Aromatoleum aromaticum EbN1: one gene and its partners. The protein of the gene in region 1 interacts with the protein of each later gene in a pairwise test. Links are inferred from orthologs where the notes say so. Each region holds a gene or a part of one and is shown in the gene's direction. Other genes may lie near its edges. The genes, in order: glnL, EBN1_RS19820 and glnK.

The links.
Region 2: the proteins of glnL (region 1) and EBN1_RS19820 interact in binary tests that used the Escherichia coli proteins (3 or more experiments, as listed by UniProt). The link is inferred for Aromatoleum aromaticum EbN1 from one-to-one orthologs.
Region 3: the proteins of glnL (region 1) and glnK interact in binary tests that used the Escherichia coli proteins (3 or more experiments, as listed by UniProt). The link is inferred for Aromatoleum aromaticum EbN1 from one-to-one orthologs.

The regions. Positions count from the first base shown.
Region 1 is NC_006513.1:2,424,878-2,431,108, reverse strand. The notes cover bases 1-2,759. They hold glnL (nitrogen regulation protein NR(II)), read left to right. Parts: upstream 1-725; coding sequence 726-1,793; downstream 1,794-2,759. Other genes in these bases: ntrC (nitrogen regulation protein NR(I)), read left to right, coding at 1,837-2,759; EBN1_RS11595 (DUF4124 domain-containing protein), read left to right, coding at 195-671; glnA (type I glutamate--ammonia ligase), read left to right, coding at 1-63. Outside these bases: more of ntrC, read left to right, coding at 2,760-3,264; EBN1_RS11580 (biotin--[acetyl-CoA-carboxylase] ligase), read left to right, coding at 3,369-4,178; EBN1_RS11575 (type III pantothenate kinase), read left to right, coding at 4,175-4,903; EBN1_RS11570 (TrpB-like pyridoxal phosphate-dependent enzyme), read left to right, coding at 4,959-6,231.
Region 2 is NC_006513.1:4,161,479-4,168,105, reverse strand. The notes cover bases 1,295-4,248. They hold EBN1_RS19820 (P-II family nitrogen regulator), read left to right. Parts: upstream 1,295-2,579; coding sequence 2,580-2,918; downstream 2,919-4,248. Other genes in these bases: trxB (thioredoxin-disulfide reductase), read right to left, coding at 4,050-4,248; EBN1_RS19815 (Smr/MutS family protein), read right to left, coding at 2,947-3,903; EBN1_RS19825 (NAD+ synthase), read left to right, coding at 1,295-2,527. Outside these bases: EBN1_RS19830 (GNAT family N-acetyltransferase), read right to left, coding at 1-659; more of EBN1_RS19825, read left to right, coding at 911-1,294; more of trxB, read right to left, coding at 4,249-5,003; EBN1_RS19805 (Crp/Fnr family transcriptional regulator), read left to right, coding at 5,256-5,927; EBN1_RS19800 (DNA translocase FtsK), read left to right, coding at 6,030-6,627. UniProt on the Escherichia coli protein: P-II indirectly controls the transcription of the glutamine synthetase gene (glnA). P-II prevents NR-II-catalyzed conversion of NR-I to NR-I-phosphate, the transcriptional activator of GlnA. When P-II is uridylylated to P-II-UMP, these events are reversed.
Region 3 is NC_006513.1:1,879,786-1,886,266, reverse strand. What follows is about bases 2,332-5,139. They hold glnK (P-II family nitrogen regulator), read left to right. Parts: upstream 2,332-3,470; coding sequence 3,471-3,809; downstream 3,810-5,139. Other genes in these bases: EBN1_RS08855 (ammonium transporter), read left to right, coding at 3,823-5,139; EBN1_RS08865 (TorF family putative porin), read left to right, coding at 2,690-3,421; EBN1_RS08870 (accessory factor UbiK family protein), read right to left, coding at 2,332-2,403. Also shown: EBN1_RS08880 (multidrug effflux MFS transporter), read right to left, coding at 1-375; EBN1_RS08875 (YifB family Mg chelatase-like AAA ATPase), read right to left, coding at 522-2,015; more of EBN1_RS08870, read right to left, coding at 2,140-2,331; more of EBN1_RS08855, read left to right, coding at 5,140-5,175; EBN1_RS08850 (2-oxoacid:ferredoxin oxidoreductase subunit beta), read right to left, coding at 5,318-6,343; EBN1_RS08845 (2-oxoacid:acceptor oxidoreductase subunit alpha), read right to left, coding at 6,394-6,481. UniProt on the Escherichia coli protein: Involved in the regulation of nitrogen metabolism. Regulates the activity of its targets by protein-protein interaction in response to the nitrogen status of the cell.

The DNA.
Region 1 (6,231 bases):
GAAGTCGACCGCATGCGCATCACGACCCACCCGGTCGAGTTCGACATGTACTACAGCCTCTGATCTGCGCATTACCCGGGTCACGGGAGGGACGGGCATTGCCCGTCCCTTTTTTATGAGGTCTAATCGCCGCCACCCGCCGGCGATCTTTCCGCACGGCCCATGCTTCCCCAATGGATTTCCTGCCAGCCCTCATGCTCGACATCCGCCTTTTCCCTGCCGTCCTCATTCTGGTCGCCACCGCGCCCGCGCATGCAAGCGTCTATAAATGCGTCGACAGCAGCGGCAGCGTCACCTACACCAACGACAGTACTTTCGCCCGCAGCTGCAAGGAACTGAGCGAAGACCAGCCCGTGTCGTCGATCCCTGCCCCGCCCCGCGCCCCCGCCTCGCAGCCGCGCGCGACACCGAGCGATTTCCCGCGCGTTACTCCCGAAGCGCAGCGCGCGCGCGACGGCACACGGCGCCAGGTGCTCGAGAAAGAGCTCCTCGTCGAGGAAACAGCGCTCGCCGAAGCCAAAAAAGCGCTCGTCGAGCAGGAGGCGATCCGGCTCGGCAACGAGCGCAACTACCAGAAGGTGCTCGACCGGCTGCAGCCCTACAAGGACAAGGTCGAACTGCACCAGCGCAATGTCGACGCACTGAAAAAGGAAATCGGCAACCTCAAGTAGCGAAGGGGCCTGGCGCGTTTTTTGCGAGACCTCTTCGGACTCCCCAGGACGCTTATGCCCGACCTACACCGCCCTTCGAACCCCGGCCCGTTCGCCGGTCTGGATCTGCTGTCTTCGGCGATCGTCCTCGTCGACGCCGAGCTCGTCATCCGCTACCTCAACGCAGGCGCCGAGAACCTTTTCGAAGTCAGCCAGCGTCGCCTGCTCGGACAGCCATTGTCGGCGCTGCTCGGCGAGCCGGCCGGGCTGAGGGCGGCGCTGCACAATGCGCTGCACAAGAACTGGAGCTACACGGGCCAGAACCTGAAGATCGCACGTTCCGACGCCGAGCCGCTTCACCTCGATTGCACCGTCAGCCCAGCCGAAGCCGTAGGCGTTCGCCTGCTGCTCGAATTCCGCCCGATCGACGCCCAGCTGCGTGTCGCACGCGAAGAGCAGCTCCTGCAGCAGCAACAGGCGAGCCGCGAGCTGATCCGCAACCTCGCGCACGAGATCAAGAACCCGCTCGGCGGCATCCGCGGCTCGGCGCAGCTGCTCGAACGCGAGCTGGGGGACCCGCAACTGCGCGAATACACTGAAGTCATCATCGCCGAAGCCGACCGGCTGCAGGACCTGATGAGCCGGCTGCTGACCTCGCACTGCATGATGCGTCCCGGGCAGCTCAACATCCACGACGTGCTCGAACGCGTGCGGCGCCTGATTCTTGCCGAGTTTCCCGAGCTCGCGGTGCGGCGCGACTACGACACCAGCTTGCCGGAGTTCACCGCCGACCGCGAACAACTGATCCAGGCGATTCTCAACATCGCGCGAAACGCCGCACAGGCGATGGGAGGCCGCGGGGAAATCCGCTTGCGCACGCGGGTCGCCCGGCAGGTCACGCTGGCGAAGCGGCGTTTCAAACTGGCACTGGAATTGCAAGTGATCGACAACGGCCCCGGCATTCCGGAAGAGATCCGCGACAAGATCTTCTATCCACTGGTCTCGGGGCGGGAAGGCGGGAGCGGACTGGGCCTGTCGCTGGCCCAGAGCTTCATTGAGCAGCATCAGGGAATGATCGAGGTCGACAGCCGTCGCGGGCGGACCTGCTTCACTATCCTGCTGCCGATTACCGACCGTGCGTGAGGATTACGATCAGGCACGATCGCACCAAAAAAGTGCATGACTGATGAACACCGTCTGGATCGTCGATGATGACCGCTCCATCCGCTGGGTGATCGAAAAAGCCCTCAGCCGCGAAAACATTTCGCACCGCAGCTTTGCCTCGGCGGGCGAAGCGCTCACGGCGCTGGAAACCGCGCCCCACCCCCCGAAAGTGCTGGTTTCGGATATCCGCATGCCCGGCGAATCAGGCCTCGGGCTGCTGCAGCGCGTGAAAACCCTGCACCCGCACCTGCCGGTCATCATCATGACCGCTTACTCCGACCTCGAAAGCGCGGTCTCGGCATTCCAGGGCGGAGCATTCGAATATCTGCCCAAGCCCTTCGACGTCGACCAGGCGGTGGCCCTCGTGCAGCGTGCGATCGCCCAGAACGCGCACCAGCAGGGCGCACCGGAGGAGGCGACCGTCGCGCCCGAAATCCTCGGCCAGGCACCTTCGATGCAGGAAGTGTTTCGCGCGATCGGCCGCCTCGCACAGTCGCACGCGACGGTGCTGATCAACGGCGAATCGGGCACCGGCAAGGAACTGGTCGCGCGCGCGCTGCATCGCCACAGTCCCCGCCGTGACGCCCCGTTCATCGCGATCAACACTGCAGCGATCCCGCGCGACCTGCTCGAATCGGAACTTTTCGGCCATGAGCGCGGCGCCTTCACCGGCGCGGCTGCGCAACGCCGCGGGCGTTTCGAACAGGCCGATGGCGGCACGCTGTTCCTCGACGAGATCGGCGACATGCCCGCCGAACTGCAGACCCGCCTGCTGCGAGTGCTGTCGGACAATCATTTCTACCGCGTCGGCGGCCACCAGCCGGTTCGCGCCAACGTGCGCGTCATCGCCGCGACGCACCAGCACCTCGAAGACCGCGTGCGGCAGGGGCTGTTTCGCGAGGACCTGTTCCACCGCCTCAACGTCATCCGCCTGCGCCTGCCGCCGATGCGCGAGCGCCGCGAGGACATCCCCATCCTGGTGCGGCATTTCCTGCAGAAAAGTGCGCAGGATCTCGGCGTCGAGCCCAAGCGCGTTTCCGAACCGGCGCTGAAGTACCTGCAGGCTCTACCTTTCCCCGGCAACGTCCGGCAGCTCGAGAACCTGTGCCACTGGCTGACGGTGATGGCGCCGGGACAGACCATCGAGGTCGCCGACCTGCCGCCCGAAATGCGCGACCGGCCCGAGCGCGAGATGCCCGTCGCCTGGGTCGATGGACTCGCCGTCGAGGCGGACCGCCTGATCGCGACTTCCCCCGGCGAGGTCTTCGACCGCCTGACGCGCGAATTCGAACGCACGCTGATCCGCCGCGCCCTGACGGCCACTGGCGGACGGCGCATCGACGCGGCGCTGCTGCTCGGCATCGGCCGGAACACGATCACGCGCAAGATCCAGGAACTCGGGATGGAGGACCATCGGCATCCGCCGGCGAGCGAAAACGCTTCCAGCTAACGCGCGAGGCCGAAGAAACTCCCCTGCGACTGCGCCCCACGCTCGTGCGCGACCGTCCAATATCGGATAATGCCGGCTTTCACCCACGACACGGGAAAACCGGCTTGACTGCCCCGACCACCGAACAGCCCTTCACTGCCGCAGCGATCGCCGCGCCGCTCGGAACGCTCGCGAGTGCGTTCGACGTGCGACTCCTGGGTGAATGTGCCTCCACGAACAGCGAACTCATCGATGCGCCCCCAGCCGACGACGGCCGGATTCCCGTCGTCGTCGCGGATCGCCAGACCGCCGGTCGCGGCCGGCGCGGGCGGCTGTGGCAGTCCTGGCCCGGCGGCAGCCTGACTTTCTCGGCGCTGTGGCGCTTTCAACCGGGTGCGCCGGTGCCTGCCGGACTGTCGCTGGTGGCCGGCCTTGCCGTCGTCCGGGCGCTCGAGAAGCTCGGCGTCGAGGGGCTGCAGTTGAAGTGGCCGAACGACGTGCTGGTGCATGGCGACAAGCTCGCCGGCATTCTCGTCGAACTGCTGCCGGGCCGCGCCCGCACCCCGGCAGCGGTTGTCGGAATCGGCCTGAACCTGCGACTGCCCGCCGGCACTTCGATCCCGGACCAGCCAGGCGTCACCGATCTTGCCGCGCACCTGGCCGAGCTGCCCGATCGCAGCGCGCTGCTCGCTTCGCTGCTCGCCGAATTGCACGCGCTGTTCGAGACTTACGCCGCAGCCGGCTTTCCGGCGCTGCGCGGCGCCTGGCAGCAACGCAACGCGTTCGCCGACCTGCCGGTGCGCGTCAGCGGCGAAGGCCGCGAACTTGACGGCATCTGCGCAGGCGTCGATGAAGACGGCGCGCTGCTGATCCGCAGTGACGACGGGCTGGTGCGCATCCTCTCCGGCGAAGTGTCGCTGCGAGTCCGGCAGTGATCCTGCTGATCGACGCGGGCAACACCCGCATCAAGTGGGGCGTGATCCGGGGAGAGGCCTGGATCGCCGAAGGGGCCCTTATCCACGCCGAAGTCGCCGCGCTGGGCGATATCGTGGCGGCTCATCCCGGTCTGCGCCGGGTCGTCGGCACGAACGTCGCCGGCGCCGACATCGCCGCCGCAATTGCTGCCGCATTGCGCGGTGTCGGTAGCGCGCCGCAGTGGATCCACGCCTCGGCGGAGCGCTGCGGCGTGCGCAACCGTTACGACAATCCCGCACAGCTCGGCGCCGACCGGTGGGTCGCGCTGATCGGCGCCCGCGCGCTGCACCGCGCGGCCTGCCTCGTCGTCAACGCCGGCACGGCGACGACCGTCGACGTCCTCGCCGCGTCGGGCGACTTCGACGGCGGAATCATCTTGCCGGGAGAAGACCTGATGCGTCGCGCACTCGCCGGCAACACTGCCCAGCTGCCGTTTGCCGAAGGGCGCTACGTCGGTGCGCCGCGCAATACGGCCGACGCGATCGTCTCCGGCTGCCGCAACGCGCAGGCCGGAGCGATCGAACGGATGTTCCGCCAGATCGCGCACCTGCCCGGCGCCCGCTGCCTGCTCAGCGGAGGCGCCGCGCCGCAGCTCGAAGAACTACTTGGCATCCCTTTTTCGCGCGTCGACAATCTCGTCCTGAAAGGGCTCGCAGTCGTCGCGCGCGAGGACGCAGCCGCATGAGCGTCCCTCGCAGCAATCCGATATTCCTTTCTGTGCATTCAACGGAGCAGACAACGTGACCGAACCGACCCGCATCCTGCTGGAAGAAAACGAGATCCCGACGCACTGGTACAACGTCGTCGCGGACATGCCGCACGCGCCGGCGCCATCGCTCGGCGCGGACGGCAAGCCGGTCAGCCCGGAGCAGATGATGGCGATCTTCCCGACGCAAATCCTCGAGCAGGAGCTGAGCGCCGAGCGCTGGATTCCGATCCCCGACGAAGTGCGCGAGACCTACAAGATCTGGCGCCCCAGCCCGCTGATGCGGGCGGTGCGGCTCGAACGGGCACTCGGCACTCCGGCGAAGATCTTCTTCAAGAACGAAGGCGTCTCGCCGGCAGGTTCGCACAAGCCGAATTCGGCAGTGCCGCAGGCCTTTTACAACAGGCAGGCCGGGATCAAGCGCCTGGCGACCGAAACCGGCGCCGGCCAGTGGGGCTCGTCGATCGCCTTTGCCGGGCAGATGTTCGGCCTCGAAGTGCGTGTCTACATGGTGAAGGTCAGCTACCATCAGAAACCGTACCGCCGGCTGATGATGCAGACGTGGGGCGCCGAAGTGTTCGCCAGCCCGTCCGAGCTGACGCAAACCGGGCGCGACGCGCTCGCAAAGGACCCGGACAACCAGGGCTCGCTCGGCCTCGCGATCTCGGAAGCGGTCGAGGAAGCCGCCAGCCGCAGCGACACGAACTACACGCTCGGCTCGGTGCTCAACCACGTGCTGCTGCACCAGAGCATCATCGGCCTCGAAGCGAAGAAGCAGTTCGACAAGATCGGCCTCTATCCCGACGTCGTCCTCGGCCCCTGCGGCGGCGGTTCGAGCTTCGGCGGCATCGCGTTCCCGTTCCTTGCCGACAAGGCGGCCGGCGACAAGCGCGCGCAGAATCTGCGCTGCGTCGCGGTCGAGCCGAATTCCTGCCCGACGCTGACGAAAGGCGAGTACGCCTACGACTTCGGCGACGCGTCCGGCTTCACGCCGATGATGAAGATGTACACGCTGGGCCACGATTTCATGCCCCCGGGCATTCACGCCGGAGGCTTGCGCTACCACGGCGACTCGCCGCTGGTCTCGCAGCTCTACCACGAAGGGCTGCTCGAAGCCGTCGCCGTGCCCCAGCTCGCGACTTTCGAAGCCGGCGTGCTGTTCGCGCGCACCGAAGGCATCATTCCGGCGCCCGAATCGTGCCACGCGATTCGCGCCGCGATCGACGAAGCGATCAAGTGCAAGGAAACCGGCGAACCCAAGACGATCCTGTTCAACCTGACAGGCCACGGTCACTTCGACATGAGCT
Region 2 (6,627 bases), 1.7 Mb from region 1 along the record:
GCCCAGTCGGCGGCGTTCGCCGTCGTGCCGTCGAGCCAGCGGAACGTCAGCGAATGGGCGGCGGCGTGGCGCCTGTCCTGGCGGATTTTCTTGCGCTTTTCGTGATTCAGGCTGCCGAGAAAGTCGTTGAAATCCCGGTAACCCGCGTTGAACCAGTGGAACTGCACGCCTTGGCGGATCAGCAGGCCGGCTTCGCGCATCCATCCAGCCTCGGTTTCGGTGGGGAAAAGCACGTGCAGCGACGACAAACCGCTTTCCTCGGCCGACGCCAGCGTTGCCTGCAACAGCGCTTTGCGGCTTGTGGTGTCGCGGCCGAGCAGGCGCATCCCGGGCACCGGCGTGAACGGCACTGCCGCAAGCCACTTGGGATAGTAGGCGAGGCCATGGCGCGCATACGCCTCGGCCCACGCCCAGTCGAAGACGTATTCGCCGTACGAGTGGTGCTTCTCGTACAACGGCATCGCCGCGACCAGCTGCGGCCCTTCCCACAGCGTTGCGTGGCGCGGCAGCCAGCCGGTGCCCGCCCCGACGCAGCCCGTCGCCTCGAGGGCGGCGAGGAAGGCGTGCGACACGCAGACCTGTCCGTTGGTGAGCGCATCCCAGGCGGCGGGATCGATGCCGATCACATCATCGAAGCGGCGAAAGCGGTATGTCGGCACGTTGGCAGCCCGGTGGTGATCGAAGCGATCGGTGGGACCGCGGCCGGCGCGATTCGTTTGTCGCGTGCCGCAGCGTCCGCCCAGCTGCCCAATTATTGCGCAACTTCGTATTTTCCTTGCGGGCAGGGGATTTGTAGCGCTTGCTCACGTCTTATCCACAGCTTTCCCCACGCCCCCTGTGGGTGAAAAACGGCCGATCGAGTGGGGCTCGTGGTCCGCCGATTGCAGGCTGAAACGGTATAGTTGCGCCCATGGACAAAACGCTCGCTATCGCTGTCGCCCAGCTCAATTTTACCGTCGGCGACCTCACGGCCAATGCCGACCGGATCATCCGCGCTCTCGACCAGGCTCGCGCGGCTGGCGCCGACCTGTTGCTGACGCCTGAACTGGCGCTATCCGGCTATCCGCCCGAAGACCTGCTGTTGCGCCCGGATTTCTACCGCGCATGCAGCCGCGAAGTGGCACGCATCGCTTTGCACACCGACGGCATCACGCTGGTGCTCGGGCATCCGGAAGAGCGGCGCGACTGGCGCTACAACGCCGCGTCGGTGATTCGCGACGGCGAAGTCCTCGCCACCTATCACAAGCATCTGCTGCCGAACTACGAAGTGTTCGACGAGGAACGCTATTTCGACCGCGGCCTCGACGCGTGCGTGTTCGAACTGAACGGCGTGAAGCTCGGCGTCAATATCTGCGCCGACCTGTGGGAGTCGGGCCCGGCCGAACTGGTGCGTGCCGAAGGCGCGGAACTGCTGCTCGGCCTGAACGCATCGCCGTACCACATGAACAAGCTCGCGCGCCGCTACGAAGTGCTGCGCGGGCGCGTCGCCGACACCGGCCTGCCGGTGGTCTATTGCAACATGGTCGGCGGCCAGGACGAACTGGTGTTCGACGGCGCATCGTTCGCGCTCGACGCGGACGGCCAAGTCAGGTATCAGGCGGCTTCGTTCGAGGAGCGGCTCGACGTGCTGCATTTTCGCGGCGGACGCTGGGAGCCGGGCGAAATCGTTCCCGCACGGCCGATCGAGGAGGAAGTCTACGAAGCGCTCAAGACCGGTGTGCGCGACTACCTCGGCAAGAACGGTTTTCCCGGCGCGATCATCGGCCTGTCCGGCGGCATCGACTCCGCGCTGACGCTGTGCATCGCCGTCGACGCGCTCGGGCCGGAGCGGGTGCGTGCGGTGATGATGCCTTCGCCCTACACGGCGCAGATGAGCCTCGACGATTCGCGCGCACTGGTCGCGAACCTCGGCGTGCGCTACGACGAAATCCCGATCGAGCCGGCGATGAACACGTTCGCCGACCTGCTCGCCCGGCAGTTCGAGGGGCTGCCGGCGGACACCACCGAGGAAAACCTGCAGAGCCGCATCCGCGGCATGATCCTGATGGCGCTGTCGAACAAGACCGGCGCGATCGTGCTGACGACCGGCAACAAGAGCGAGATGGCAACCGGCTACGCGACGCTGTACGGCGACATGGCAGGCGGCTTCGCGGTGCTGAAGGACTTGTACAAGACTTTCGTGTTCCGCCTGTCGCGCTGGCGCAACACGGTCAGTCCGGTAATGCCCGAGAACATCATCACCCGGCCGCCGTCGGCCGAGCTCAAACCGGACCAGACCGACCAGGATTCGCTGCCGCCGTACGACGTGCTCGACGCGATCATCGAGGCCTACATGGAGCGTGACGAGTCGCCGCGCGAGATCATCGCGCGCGGCTTCCCCGAAGCCGACGTGAGGCGCACCGTCGCGATGCTCAAGCGCAACGAATACAAGCGCCGCCAGTCGCCGGTCGGCATCCGGGTGACGAGGCGCGGTTTCGGCAGGGACTGGCGTTATCCGATAACATCGCGCTATCAGGACGAATACTGACTGCGCAGGACCGAGCCGAATCGGCGTCCGCCAGCCCTCGAGGAGAAATTACATGAAGAAAATCGAAGCCGTCATCAAGCCGTTCAAGCTCGACGAGGTCCGTGAAGCGCTGTCCGAAGTCGGCATCGCTGGTCTGACCGTGTCGGAGGTCAAGGGCTTCGGCCGCCAGAAAGGCCACACCGAGTTGTATCGCGGCGCCGAGTACGTCGTTGATTTCCTGCCGAAAATCAAGGTCGAAATCGTCCTCGGCGACGACCTCGTGGACCAGGCGGTCGAAGCGATCATCAAGGCTGCGCGCACCGGCAAGATCGGCGACGGCAAGATCTTCGTCACGGCTGTCGAGCAGGTCGTGCGCATCCGCACCGGCGAAACGGACGAAGCCGCAATCTGATTGCTTCCTTCCGGCTTGCGGGCTGCGTTCACTCCTTCGGCGGATTGCCGGCCCTCAGCAGCACCAGCAGCGCTCCGGAGCCGCCTTTGTTCGGGCCGGCCTGGCAGAACGCGAGGATTTCCTCGCGTTGCGCGAGCCAGCCGCGCGACAGGTGCTTGAGGATCGACAGTTTGCCCGGTGACCCCAGCCCCTTGCCGTGAATCACCCGCACGCAGCGGCGCCCCTGCTGCAGGCTCGCCGCGAGAAAGCGTGCCAGCGCTTCGCGGGCGTCGTCCCGATTGTAGCCGTGCAGGTCCACTTCTCCCTGCAGCACCCAGCGCCCGCGGCGCAAGTCCATCAGCACGCGGCGTGGCAGGCCGGGGCGCAGGAAGATCGCCTCGTCCCCCATTTCCAGCCGGTCTTCGAGGCTCATCGGCGCGTCGAGCGATTCGCGCAACGCAGCCTGCTCGTCTTCGCTGTGCTTCAATGGCTCCGGGCGGGGCGGCGGAGGCTGCAGCTCGACCCGGTCGCGTGATTCGATCTGTCGGGCGCCGCGCACCGCATGACGGAAAAGCTCCGCCGGATCGAGCGCGTCGTGATCGGGCGGCAACAGCAGCGACGCCGGGTCCGTCTCGATGCGATGCCGGTCCTCGTCGCGCATGTGCAGTGGATACGGCGACGGACGGGCGCGACCGAGCTCCGCGTGACCGGTGTCGCGAAGCGGCGTCACGTCGCCGGTCGCCGAGCGAAAGAGCGCTGCGTCCTCGAGTCCATCGAGGGACGCGCGCACGGCGGGAGAGGGGGTGTCAGGTTCGAGCGGTTGCGGACGCGGTACCGGTGCCGGCTTCGGCGTCTCGATTTCCGCTCGTCCGCACCCTTTCGTGATTGGTGCGACATCCCGCACAGCCTCGCGGAACAGCGCCGGATCGTCATCGGCGGACGCGCCGGGGAGAACTCCGGCGGCCGTCGCGTCGCGGGTGTTTTTTGCCGCACCCGGGTGGGGCATCTCCGGCTTCGCAGGCTTTTGGCTGCTCGCGGCCGGTTTCAGCTTGCCGCGCAAGGCGGCAAGTTCTTCGAAGGCATGCGATGTTCGCCCGGTCCGGCTTCCCGGTTTCGGTGCAGCAGGGGGAAGCCGCCGGGTCATCGTCGTGCTCAGCCGGCGAGCGTGTCCAGGTAGCGCTCCGCATCGAGTGCGGCCATGCAGCCCGTGCCTGCGGATGTCACCGCCTGACGGTAGATGTGATCCTGCACGTCGCCCGCGGCGAACACGCCGGCCACGCTGGTCGCCGTGGCGTCGCCTTCGCGGCCGCCCTTGGTGATGATGTAGCCGTTTTCCATCTCGAGCTGGCCTTCGAAAATGTCGGTGTTCGGCTTGTGGCCGATCGCGATGAACACGCCCTGCAGCGCGACGTCGCGGGTCGCACCGGTATTCGCATCCCTGACCCGCATGCCGGTCACGCCGGTGTTGTCACCCAGCACTTCGTCGAGCGTCGAGTTGAGCGCGAGTTCGATCTTTCCGGCGGCGACTTTCTCCATCATCTTGTCGATGAGGATTTTCTCGGCGCGGAACTTCTCGCGGCGATGCACAACCGTGACTTTCTTCGCGATGTTGGCGAGGTACAACGCTTCTTCGACTGCCGTGTTGCCGCCGCCGATCACTGCAACGTCCTGGTTCTTGTAAAAAAAACCGTCGCAGGTCGCGCATGCGGAGACGCCGCGGCCGGAGAATTTCTCTTCGGACGGGAGGCCGAGATATTTCGCCGTCGCGCCGGTCGAGATGATCAGCGCGTCACAAGTGTATTCGCCGGCGTCGCCGACGAGCCGGAACGGTTTCTCGCCGAGCTTCACGGTGTGGATGTGATCGAAGACCATCTCGGTATTGAAGCGTTCGGCGTGCTTCTGGAAGCGGGCCATGAGGTCAGGCCCCATCACGCCATCGGCGTCCGCGGGCCAGTTGTCGACATCGGTCGTGGTCATCAGCTGACCGCCCTGCGCCAGTCCCGTGATCAGGACCGGATCGAGGTTGGCGCGGGCGGCGTACACTGCGGCCGTGTAACCGGCCGGGCCGGAGCCGAGGATGAGCAGGCGGGCGTGCTTGGTTGTCATAGCGTGATCTTCTTTCTGGTTGGCGACAGCGGGATTATAGCCGAGGGGTTTGTCCCGCCGATTCAATGATGTCCATAGTGCGGGACGATCGCGAAAAGCGTTTTTCATCAGTGCAGGTGCCTCATCGACGCCACGCGATGCTGGGGTTCGGTCGGGAAAGTCAATCGCGGATTCCGGTAAAATCAGTGATATTGTGCGTCGCCAGTTTTCCCGTTTTCTGATACGCCCGTTCGAGCACATTCCGGAGTCGCCATGACACAGCCCACCGCGGTTTCCACCACCGCCTTGAAGACCTTCTCGCTGTTTCAGGGCTTGTCCGACGACACCCTGGCCACGGTTTCCCGCTTGGCGATGATGCGCCGCATCCCGCGCGGGCAGAGCGTGGTGCATGCAGGCGAGCGCTGCGATTTTGTCTACCTGGTCCTGACGGGGAGCCTCAAGGTCGTCGTCAGCGACGAAGATGGCCGTGAGGTGATCCTGACGATTCTGGGGCAGGGCGAACTGTTCGGCGAGATGAGCATGTTCGGCGAGCAGCCGCGCTCGGCGACCGTCGTCGCGGTGATGCCTTCCGACCTCGTGATGATCGCGAAGAACGATTTTCGCACGATCCTGCAGGGCAACTTCGAAGTGGCCTGGCGCATCATGGCCAACCTCGCCGACCGCCTGCGCAGTGCCGATCGCAAGATCGAGAGCCTCGCGCTGATGGACGTCTACGGCCGCGTCGCGCGCCTGTTGCTCGAAATGTCGGAGGAAGTGAACGGGGCGGTGGTGGTGGTGCGCAAGATCACGAAGCAGGACATCGCGAAAATGATCGGGGCGTCGCGCGAGATGGTCAGCAGGGTCATGAAGGACCTCGCGGCGCAGGGGCTTATCGAGGAAACCGGCGCCGGCATCGTGCTGCGCGATCGCCTGCAGAGCGTCTGAATCGGGCGGGTCTGTTTCCCTTCGCAACAGCGGCAACGGCCGTTTTGACGGATCGCATATAATTACGCACCGTCGTTTCCCTTCGCCCTCAAGTTTCTCCTCATGTCGTCCCGCCTGTCCTCACGTTCCCAACCTTTGCCGGAAAAGATCTCGCTGCTGTTGCAGGAAGCCCGCTGGCTGATTCTCGGCGTGATGTCGCTGTACGTCGGCCTCGTGCTGCTCGGCTACAGCAAGGCCGATCCGGGCTGGTCGCACGCCGCCGAAGTGTCGCGTATCGCCAACCCGGGCGGGCGCTTTGGCGCGTGGCTCGCGGATCTGCTGTATTACCTGTTCGGCGTGTCCGCGTGGTGGTGGGTGGTTTTTCTCGGCTACGGGCTGGTGTGGGGCTTTCGCCGGCTGAAGCATGACCTGCGCCTCGACAGGCGGTCGTTCTTCATCGTTCTGGTGGGTTTCTTCGTCGTGCTGGTCGCGAGCAGCGCGCTCGAGTCGCTGCGTTTTCACTCGCACGGCGCAAGCATTCCGCTGGCGCCCGGCGGCCTCATCGGCATGGAACTCGGCGCCGCGGTGCAGCGTTATCTCGGCTTTACGGGCGGCACCCTGCTGCTGTTGGCGCTGTTCGCGTCCGGATTGAGTCTTTTCTCCGGGATCTCGTGGCTGTCGCTCGTCGAGCGGATCGGCACTTCGGTCGAACGCGGGTGCA
Region 3 (6,481 bases), 550 kb from region 1 along the record:
GTCGTAGAGGTCGCGGATCACGGCGCGCCCGACCACCATCCCCGCACCGCCGCACAGCCCTTGCAGCACGCGCCCGGTCCACAGCCATTCGATCGACGGCGCCAGCGCGCACACGAGCGACGCCAGCACGAACAGCGCCATCGACCCGAGGATCACGCGCCGCCGGCCGAAATGGTCGGCCAGCGCGCCGTGCCACAGCACCATGAACGCGAAAGTCGCCATGTAGGCCGTCAGCGTCTGCTGCACTTCGATCGGCGTCGCGCCGAGCGACGCGGCGATCGCGGGAAAGGCCGGCAGGTAAGTGTCGATCGAAAATGGCCCGATCGCGGCGAGCGCGGCGAGAATCGCCGCGAGCCAGGGCGAGGAAGCAGGCATCGGAATCTCTCCGGGAATCTTCTGTTTTTTTCTGTTTTTCTTCGCGTCGCCGGAGCGGGCCGCGGCTTCGACCCGAGCGCAGCCTTCGCCCGCGATGCACACGCCGCCCGGCACCGGCCCGGCAGTGCAACGCGACCGGACACGCGCTATCGCGTGTCCAGCCCGCGTCGATACTGGATCGCCTCGGCCAGATGCGCCGGACCGATGGCGTCGGCATCGGCCAGATCGGCGATCGTGCGGGCGACTTTCAGGATGCGATGATAACCCCGCGCCGACAGGTTCAACCGCTCGATCGCGTGGGCCAGGAGCTTGCGGCCTTCGGCGTCGGGCGCGCACAACGCGTCCACGCGGCCCGCCGCTAAGCGGCTGTTCGGCTCATTCTGGCGCTCGCGTTGGCACGCCCACGCACGCTCGACGCGTGAGCGCACCGCTTCGCTCGATTCGCCAGCGGGTTGCGCGAGCATCTCGGCCTGGTCGAGCAGCGGCACTTCGATGATGACATCGATGCGATCGAGCAGCGGGCCCGACAGCTTGCCGCGGTAGCGCGCGATCTGGTCCGGCGAGCAGCGGCAGCGGGCGCTGCCGGCATGGCCGCACGGACAGGGGTTCATCGCCGCGACGAGCTGGAAGCGGGCGGGGAATTCCGCGCGGCGCCGGGCGCGCGACACGGTGACGAGACCCGTTTCGAGCGGCTCGCGCAGTGCCTCGAGCACGCGCCGGTCGAATTCGGGCAGTTCGTCGAGAAACAGCACGCCGTGGTGCGCGAGGCTGATCTCGCCCGGCCGCGGATCGGCGCCGCCGCCGACGAGCGCCGGCGCGGAGGCCGAGTGGTGCGGCGCGCGATACGGGCGGCGTCCCCAGTGCCGCACGTCGAACGAGCCTTCGATCGACTGGATCGCCGCGCTCTCGATCGCTTCGGCCTGCTCCATCGGCGGCAGCAGCCCGGGCAGGCGCCGTGCGAGCATCGACTTGCCGGTTCCCGGGGGCCCGAACAGCAACAGCGAATGCTGTCCGGCCGCGGCGACTTCGAGCGCGCGGCGCGCCTGAAGCTGTCCCTTGACTTCGGCGAGATCGGCCTCGGGCGGCCCGCTCCGGCTACGCAGCGGAGGCAGGTGAGGCGGAAGCACGGCACGCCCGTTCAGGTGCCCGCACACCGCGAGCAGGCTCGCCGCGGCCAGCACGCTCGCATCCTCCGCAAGCGCCGCCTCGTCCGCGTTGGCGACCGGCAGCACCAGCGTGCGGCCTTCACGAGCGGTTTCGAGCGCCACCGCGAGCGCGCCACGCACCGGGCGCAGTGCGCCATTCAGCGACAGTTCGCCGACGAACTCGTGTCGCGAAAGCGCGCCCGCATCGATCTGGCCGGATGCCGCGAGGATGCCCAGCGCGATCGGCAGGTCGAAGCGCCCGCCCTCTTTCGGCAGGTCGGCGGGGGCGAGGTTGACGGTGATGCGACGCTGCGGGAACTCGAACTGCGACGTGACGATCGCGGCCCGCACGCGATCGCGCGCCTCGCGCACCTCGGTGTCGGCGAGCCCGACGAGGTTGAAAGCAGGCAGGCCGTTGGCGAGGTGGACTTCGACCGTCACTTCCGGTGCGGCGAGGCCGACCAGCGCGCGGGTACGTATGAGAGCCAGCGACATCGAAGTCTCCGGGATGGACTGGGAGCAGTCTACCGGAGACGGCGTCGATGACAAACGCCTAGATGGATTCGGCGCAACCGCGTTGCGCCGGATGATGTGGCTGCGACGGGAGCGCGTTGCGGCTTCAGTCGGCGTCGTTTTCAGTGCGTACGCGCGTCAGCTCGGATTCCAGCGCGGCAACACGGTCTTCGAGTTCGGCGAGTTTCTGCCGCGTATGGGCGAGCATTTCACGCTGCACGTCGAATTCCTCGCGAGTGACCAGATCGAGCTTGCTGAAGGCGCTGCCGAGCAGGGCTTTGGCGTTTTTCTCGAAATCGCGCGCCGGATTGCTCGCGGCAATTTCGGAAAGCTTGGCGCCGAGTTCATCGAGGATGCGGGGACCGGGCATGGCGGCACCTGTGCGGCGGTTGTGATGGGGACAGCCAGTTTATCACGGTCGATTTCAGCCCGTAGGCAGCAAAGGAGCCGCGATGCACCATCGTGCGTCAGCCGCACCGTTCCGGTGCATCACGAAAAGCAGAGGCGTTGCAGCTTGCACCAAAACCCCCTTCACGCAGACCATGGATCTGGAGAATTCATTTGATAATCATATTGTTGCAGGACACATCCACGACATGGCATTGATCGTGCTTGTGGTGCACTGCCAGATAATTCCCCTCCTGAAGGAGCATGCAATGCGCAAGAGCACAATCGCCGCCGCCCTCTTCACCATCATGCCGGTCCTTGGCGCGGGTTCCGTCCTCGCCGCCGACGGTCCCTTCACTGCGAACGTCAGCCTGGTCACCGACTATGCGTACCGCGGCATCAGCCAGACCGATGAACGCCCGGCGCTGCAAGGCGGGGTCGACTACGCCCACGACAGCGGCTTCTATGCCGGCGTCTGGGGCACGAACGTCTCGTGGCTGCGCGACGCCGAAACGACTTCGTCGTCCGGCAACAGCCTCGAACTGGATGTGTACGGCGGCTACCGGACCGTGTTCGGCGCGCTCGGCCTCGATGTCGGCCTGCTGCAGTACTACTACCCGGGCGACTTCGACCGCTCGTGGCGGCGCGACACCGGGCTGTCGAAGCCGGACACTCTCGAAGGCTACGTCGGGCTGAGCTGGGAATTCCTGACGTTCAAGTATTCCCATGCCTTCACCGATCTCTTCGGCACGCCCGGCTCGGACCACAGCAAGTACCTCGACCTGACGGCGAGCCACGAAGTGATGCCCGGCCTCGCGCTGAGCGCGCACGTCGGCCGCCAGGTCGTCACAGGCCCGGCCGATTCGTACACCGACTGGAAGATCGGCGCGACGAAGGCCGTCGGCGACTTCACGCTCGGCCTGCACTACGTCGATACCGACCTCGACGACGTCGACCTCGCCGAGGAGCGCCTGATCCTCTCATTGAGCCGGACCTTCTGAACCCCCACCGCTGCCGCGGGCACGTCCCGCCCGACTGAAAGGAAAGACCATGAAATTCGTCACTGCCATCATCAAGCCGTTCAAGCTCGACGAAGTGCGTGAAGCGCTCTCGGCGATCGGCGTGCAGGGTATCACCGTCACCGAAGTCAAGGGTTTCGGCCGCCAGAAAGGCCACACCGAGCTGTATCGCGGCGCGGAGTACGTCGTCGATTTTCTGCCTAAAGTGAAGATCGAGGCCGCGATCCGCCCCGATCTGCTCGATCAGGCGATCGAGGCGATCGAAAAATCGGCCGCGACCGGCAAGATCGGGGACGGCAAGATCTTCGTTTTCGATCTCGAACAGGCCATCCGCATCCGCACCGGCGAAACCGGTCCCGACGCGCTGTAACGGAGAAAAAAACATGAAGAAACTCTACGCATTGCTGCCCGCCGCACTTGCGCTCGGGCTCGCTGGCGGCAGCGCGCTCGCCCAGGAAGCTGCAACAGCCGTCGCACCTGCCGTCGAGGCCGCCGCCGCAGCGCCGATCGTCGAGAAAGGCGACGTCGCGTGGATCATGACGTCGACCCTGCTCGTGCTGTTCATGGCGCTGCCGGGCCTCGCGCTGTTCTACGGCGGCCTGGTGCGCTCGAAGAACATGCTGTCGGTGCTGATGCAGGTGATGGTCGTGTTCTCGCTGATCGCGGTGCTGTGGGTGTTCTATGGCTATTCGCTCGCGTTCACTGAAGGAGCGCCGTTCATCGGCTCGCTCGACAAGCTGTTCCTGTCCGGCGTGACGATCGACACGCTCGCCGACACTTTCACCGACAACGTCAAGCTGCCCGAATTCGCGTTCGTCGCGTTCCAGGCCACGTTCGCGGGCATCACCGGAGCGCTGGTCGTCGGTGCGTTCGCCGAGCGGATGAAGTTCTCCGCGGTGCTGATCTTCTCGGTGATCTGGTTCACGCTGTGCTACCTGCCGATCTGCCACATGGTGTGGGGCCCCGGCGGCATGCTGCTCGATGACGGCGCGCTCGACTTCGCCGGCGGTACGGTGGTGCACATCAACGCCGGGGTGGCGGGTCTCGTCGGCGCGTACATGGTCGGCAAACGGATCGGCTTCGGCCGCGAAGCGCTGACGCCGCATTCACTGACGCTGACGATGGTCGGCGCGTCGATGCTGTGGGTGGGCTGGTTCGGCTTCAACGCCGGCTCGAACCTCGAAGCGACGTCAGGTGCCGCGCTGGCATTCATCAACACGCTCGTCGCGACCGCCGCCGCAGTGCTCGCATGGTCGCTCGGCGAGGCGCTGTTCAAGGGCCGGCCGTCGATGCTCGGCGCAGCGTCGGGTGCCGTTGCCGGTCTCGTCGCGATCACGCCGGCGTGCGGCTCGGTCGGGCCGATGGGCGCGATCGTCATCGGCCTGCTCGCCGGCTTCGTCTGCCTGTGGGGCGTCAATGGCTTGAAGCGCATGCTCGGCGCGGACGACGCGCTCGACGTGTTCGGCGTGCATGGCGTCGGCGGCATCCTCGGCGCGATCCTGACCGGGGTGTTCACCGCCCCGTCGCTCGGCGGCACCGGCGCCGAGGACTTCTCGATCGCTGGCCAAGTCTGGATCCAGACCTATAGTGTATTGATCACGATCGCGTGGTCGGCGGTCGTCGCGGTGATCGCCTACAAGGTCGCCGACATCCTCGTCGGGCTGCGGGTGCCCGAAGAGGAGGAACGCCAGGGGCTCGACGTCAGCGCCCACGGCGAGACGGCGTACCACCACTGAGCTTCACGGCCGGGGTTCCCTCCTCTTCCCCGGCCACTGGACGGGCGCCCCGTCGCGGGGCGCCCGTTTTTCGTCTGTGGTCGGCAAAAAAAGAAAGGAGGCTTGCGCCTCCTTCCGCGTTTTCGGCTGCGCCGCAGCGCGCTTACGCGATCGTCCAGGTCTCGCCGCCTTGCAGCAGATCGGCGAGGCGGCCGTCGCCTTTTTTCGCCCGCGCGTCAGCGTGCAGCTGCGCGTTGAGCTCGTCGTAGCTGGGCGTGCGCACTGAACGGAATACCCCCAGCGGGACCGGCAGGTCGGGCGTGTCGAACTGCGACAGGAAGAACGCGAGGCCGCTGTGCGCCGCTTTCTCGTCATGCACGACGAGCTCGCTCTCGGCGACACCGCCTTCGCCGAGCGTCACGACTTCCGGCTCCATGCCGCGCAAGCGGATGCCGCGGTCGCGCGCCTTGCCGAACACCAGCGGCTTGCCGTCCTCGAGGATCACGCGCGCGTCGTCGCGGGTCGCCTTGTCGGTCAGTGTCGAATACGCGCCGTCGTTGAACACGATGCAGTTCTGCAGGATTTCGACGAACGCGGTGCCCCTGTGCGCTGCCGCGCGCGCGAGCACCGACGCGAGATGCGGCAGGTCGGTGTCGACCGAGCGGGCGACGAAAGTCGCTCCGGCGCCGAGCGCGAGCGCGACCGGGGAGAACGGGCGGTCGATGCTGCCGAGCGGCGTGCTCTTGGTCTTCTTGCCCATTTCGGAAGTCGGCGAATACTGGCCTTTCGTCAGGCCGTAGATGCGGTTGTTGAGCAGGATGATCTTCAGGTCGACGTTGCGGCGCATCGCATGGATGAAGTGGTTGCCGCCGATCGCGAGCGCATCGCCGTCGCCGGTGACGACCCACACCGACAGCTCGGGCCGGGCGAGCTTCAGCCCGCTCGCGATTGCCGGCGCGCGCCCGTGGATGCTGTGCATCCCGTACGTGTCCATGTAGTACGGGAAGCGGCTCGAGCAGCCGATGCCCGAGATGAAAGCGAAGTTCTCGCGCGGGATGCCGAGCGTCGGCAAGAGCTTCTGGATCTGCGCGAGGACGGCGTAGTCGCCGCAACCGGGACACCAGCGCACATCCTGGTTCGATTCGAAGTCTTTTTTCGTCAGTGCGACGGGTGCGGACATGTCGTTCATGATGATCTTCCTGTAACGATGGGGCTCGTGGACGCGATGCGGCGCGTGCGTCAGCTCAGTTCGAGGATGCGGTCATGGATTTCGCTGACCTTGAAGGGCTTGCCCTGCACCTTGTTCAGCGGCACGACGTCGCACAAG